DNA from 2 places in the Thioalkalivibrio sp. ALE20 genome. Region 1 is predicted to be linked to the other one. Evidence: predicted binding sites of a transcription regulator. Region 1 holds the regulator's gene; the other holds the start of a gene.
What was found. The regulator sigma-54, encoded in region 1, starts transcription at its own class of promoters, with help from an activator protein. The targets are predictions, from matches to a motif close to TGGCANGNTNCNTGCTT.
Positions count from the first base shown of each region.

Region 2: flgA (flagellar basal body P-ring formation chaperone FlgA) is a predicted target of sigma-54. The motif match lies at 1,010-1,026, and genes of this name have one in related genera.

Region 1 covers NZ_KB906472.1:389,218-391,360, reverse strand. Annotated here, with positions in the region: gene lptB (LPS export ABC transporter ATP-binding protein) at 1-167, shown strand, start outside; gene F790_RS0105270 (RNA polymerase factor sigma-54) at 252-1,772, shown strand; gene hpf (ribosome hibernation-promoting factor, HPF/YfiA family) at 1,776-2,114, shown strand; gene F790_RS0105260 (PTS sugar transporter subunit IIA) at 2,119-2,143, shown strand, end outside.
Region 2 covers NZ_KB906480.1:47,569-49,711, reverse strand. Annotated here, with positions in the region: gene flgM (flagellar biosynthesis anti-sigma factor FlgM) at 1-136, opposite strand, end outside; gene flgA (flagellar basal body P-ring formation chaperone FlgA) at 229-897, opposite strand; gene F790_RS0112095 (chemotaxis protein) at 1,121-2,050, shown strand.

The DNA.
Region 1 (2,143 bases):
GCATCGGCGTACTAATCTCGGATCACAACGTACGCGAGACCCTGGGCATCTGCCATCGCGCGTACATCCTCAGCGAGGGGCGCCTGCTGAGCGCGGGCACGCCGGACGAACTGCTGGCCGACACCCGCGTGCGCGAGGTCTACCTCGGCGAAAACTTCCGCCTGTGACACCGACCGCCGCACCCGGGCGGTGCACAAGCCCGCAGCAAGGGATTACTATTCACTTATGGTGACCAACGCCTTTCCCAACTCATGCTGAAGCCCGGGCTGAATCTGCAGCTCGGTCAGACGCTGACCATGACGCCGCAGCTGCAGCAGGCCATCCGGCTGCTGCAGCTGTCCACGCTGGAGCTCCAGGCCGAGATCCAGCAGGCGCTGGAAAGCAATCCCATGCTGGAACAGGCCGAGGATGACGAACTCGGTGCCGACGCGGGGGACACCGACAGCGACGCGAACACCGACGACGGCGAGAGCGGCAGCGACACCGCCGGCACCGGCGAAACGGTGGATGCCGGCGGCTCGGAGGACGTCATCCCCGACGAGCTGGTGACCGACAGCCGCTGGGAAGACATCTACGACGCCAGCGCCAGCCCGCGCGGTCTGGACGACCGCGACCCGCTGGAGAACACCTCGGACGACGACGGCGGCGGGCTGCAGGATCACCTGCTGTGGCAGCTGCATCTGTCGCACCTGACCCCGCGCGACCAGCGCATCGGCGCCGCCCTGATCGACACCATCAACGGCGACGGCTACCTCGAGGGCGACGTCGAGACCCTGGCCGAGACCATCAGCCGGAGTGAAGAACCCCCCGTCGACACCGACGAGGTCGAGGCCGTACGCCACTGGTTGCAGCACTGCGACCCGCTGGGGGTCGGTTCGCTGGATCTGCGCGAGTGCCTGGAGGTCCAGCTGGGCGAGCTGGCGCCGGACGCGCCCTCGCGCGAGGCGGCGCGCGCGCTTCTGGAACACGGCATGGACGCCCTTGCCCGGCGTGACTACAAGGCCCTGCAGCGCCAGAGCGGCGTACGCGATGGCGACGAACTGGCCGCGGCGCTGGACCTGATCCGCACGCTCAACCCGCGCCCCGGCGCCCAGATCAGCGAGACACCGCCGGAATACGTGGTCCCGGATGTCTACGTGCGTCATACCGACCGGGGCTGGCAGGTCGACCTGAATCCCGAGATCGCCCCGCGCATTCGCATCAACGACCTCTACGCCGGCATGGTCCGCCAGGTCTCCGATGCCCGCGACAGCGCCTTCATGCGCGATCAGCTGCAGGAGGCGCGATGGTTCATCAAGAGCCTGCACAGCCGCAACGACACCCTGCTGCGCGTGGCGCGCGCGATCGTCGAACGCCAGCAGGGGTTCCTGGAACACGGCGAGGTGGCGATGCAGCCGCTGATCCTGCGCGACATCGCCGAAGCCCTGGAGATGCACGAGTCCACGATCTCGCGGGTGACCACGCAGAAATACATGCACACCCCCCGCGGGGTGTTCGAATTCAAGTATTTCTTCTCCAGTCACGTGGGCACCAGTGACGGCGGGGAATGCTCCGCGACCGCGATTCGTGCCATGATCCGCGAACTCATCGAAGAGGAAACGCCGGGCAAACCGCTCAGCGATTCCCGCCTCGCCCAGATCCTGGCGGATCGGGGCATCAACGTGGCCCGGCGTACCGTGGCCAAATACCGGGAGGGCATGAACCTGCCATCCTCCAGCGAGCGCCGCCAGATGGCCGCCATGCCGACCGGAAGCAAACCGAAAGGAGCCTGACCCATGCAGATCAATCTCACCGGACACCACGTCGACATCACCGACGCCCTGCGCGACTACGTCAACGAGAAATTCCAGAAGCTGGAACGCCACTTCGACAAGGTGATCGACGTGCACGTGGTGCTGAACCACGAGAAGACGCAGAAGCTGCACAACAAGGCGGAAGCGAATCTGCAGGTCAGCGGCAACCACATCCACGCCGAGGCCAGCCACGATGACATGTACGCCGCCATCGACGGCCTGATCGACAAGGTCGACCGCCAGCTGATCAAGCACAAGGAGAAGGTCAAGGATCATCATCGCGCCGAGGGCGCCCAGCGCAACCGCGAACAACCCGAGTAAGCCGATGAATCCGGCCGAGCTCATCACCC
Region 2 (2,143 bases), on a different contig from region 1:
CGCCGCTGGCGGCATCGCCATTGCCGGCGCGATCCACCCCGTTACCGCCGGTGCGGGCGTCGTCGTCACGGCCGCGGACCCCGCCGTTCTGGCTGTCGGGGCGCAGGCCATTGATGTTGGGGCCTTTGATATCCATGACTTTGTCCTGTCGTTTGACTGGTCTGGCTCGTGTATCGGCCGGAATGCCCGAAACTGTAGGGTCGGTTGCGGGATTTCCGTCACATTTTACTACAGGGCGACGCGAACCGTGCCCGATGGCTGGACCTCGCCCTCGATCTCGCGTCCGGAGGAGGTGTTGCGCACGCGGATCCAGTCGCCGGCCGTGGCGTCTTCCAGGGCTTCGCCCTGCATGCGGATAGTGACGCTGCCGCTGCTGGCGAGGATGGTAACGCGCTGGCCGCGCTGGATCACCTGACGTTCCTTAACGTGCTGCTGGCCGATGACCTGGCCCTGGCGAATCGCGCGGCGGGTCTGCAGACCGACCACCTCGGATGCGTCCTCGAAATAATGGCTGGCCTGGCGCGACGTCTCGATGCGCTCCATGCGCAGATCGCCCGGCCCCAGGGTCTGCTGGCGCGACAGATTGCGGCGGGCCACCACCACCTCGGCGTGGCGTTCCACGGTGGCCGGAACGTACACCGACCAGGTCACCGGCCCGGGACAGCGGATGTTGACCGCGGTATTGCCCCTCGGGCGGCCGCCGGGCGGCAGCGAGGCCTCCAGGGGTTCTTCGCAGCGCTTGAGGCGCAGGCGGTCGTCGACATGACCGAGTTGCACCTCCACATCGTCGCCGTTGTGGTCCCCCAGCTGCTGGTGCAGGAACCGTTCCGCGCTGTCACGAATGTTCTGCACCGGCTCGATCTCCGCTTGCGCGGTCGGGGCGAGGAGCGCGAGCATCAGAAGAAGCGCACCCCCGCTGCGGCCCGGGCTGCGGTACGGGAGCAAAGCCTGTAACTTGAAAAGGTGCATGTCCGGTCACCGTTGACCCTGTGTCTTCGTGACGGAATACATGCAGATTCTGTGCCATGGCATCCGGCGCCTGTCCTGCGCGTCCGATGCGTGGTTCAAGCTCCCGCCGGCGCGGCCGTTAGCAGGGAGAACAACCCAGGGGGCGAGAACCGTGAGTCAGTTTATTGACGACGTGAACCAGCGCACGCAGATGGTCGGGCAGAACCGGATGGAGCTTCTGCTGTTCTATCTGGGCGGCACGCAGACCTTCGGGATCAACGTGTTCAAGGTGCGCGAGGTGGTTCCGCTGCCGCAGTTGCGCCAGATTCCCGGGTCCGCCGGGGTGGTGCGGGGGGTCACCACCCTGCGCGACAAGACCGTGCCGATCATCGATCTGGCGCGGGCGATGGGCATGCAGTCGACGCGGGCCGGGGCGGACGGCCAGCAGAAGGTCGTGGTGACGGAGTTCAATCGCTCGGTGCAGGGCTTCATGGTATCGGCGGTGGATCGCATCGTGAACGTCAACTGGGACCAGGTGAAGTCGCCGCCGCGCGGCACGGGGCGCGAGTCGTTTCTGGTGGCGGTCACCGAACTCGACAACAAGCTGGTGGAGATCATCGACGTGGAGCGCGTGCTGTCGCTGGTCAATCCGTTGCCCACCGAGGTGTCGGAAAGCGTGCGTTCCGCAGTGGCCGAGCAGACACCCGAGCGTCGGGAAATCGTCATCGCCGACGACTCGGTGGTGGCTCGCCGCCAGATCGAAAGCGCCATCCAGGGGCTCGAGTGGCCCTACGTGCTGTGCAAGGACGGGCGTGAAGCCCTGGATTACCTGGAGGAGAAAGCCGCCGAGGGTCCGATCCACGACACGGTCGAGCTGGTGATCTCGGATATCGAAATGCCGCGCATGGATGGTTACACCCTGACGGCAAAGATCCGCGAGAACGAGGGCCTGCGACCGCTGCGGGTGCTGCTGCATTCCTCGCTCAGCGGCGAATTCAATACCGACATGGTGCGTCGGGCCGGTGCGGATGCGTTCCTCTCCAAGTTCAACCCGGACGAACTGGCCAGTGCGGTCCTGGAACAGATCAACAAGACCGCCTGAGATGTCGGTGGTTGCCGGGGGCGAACGGTTGCCGGCCCGGCCGGGGCGGGTGGCCGGCGCTTGCCGCCCCTTTGCAGGCTGCGGACTTCCGCA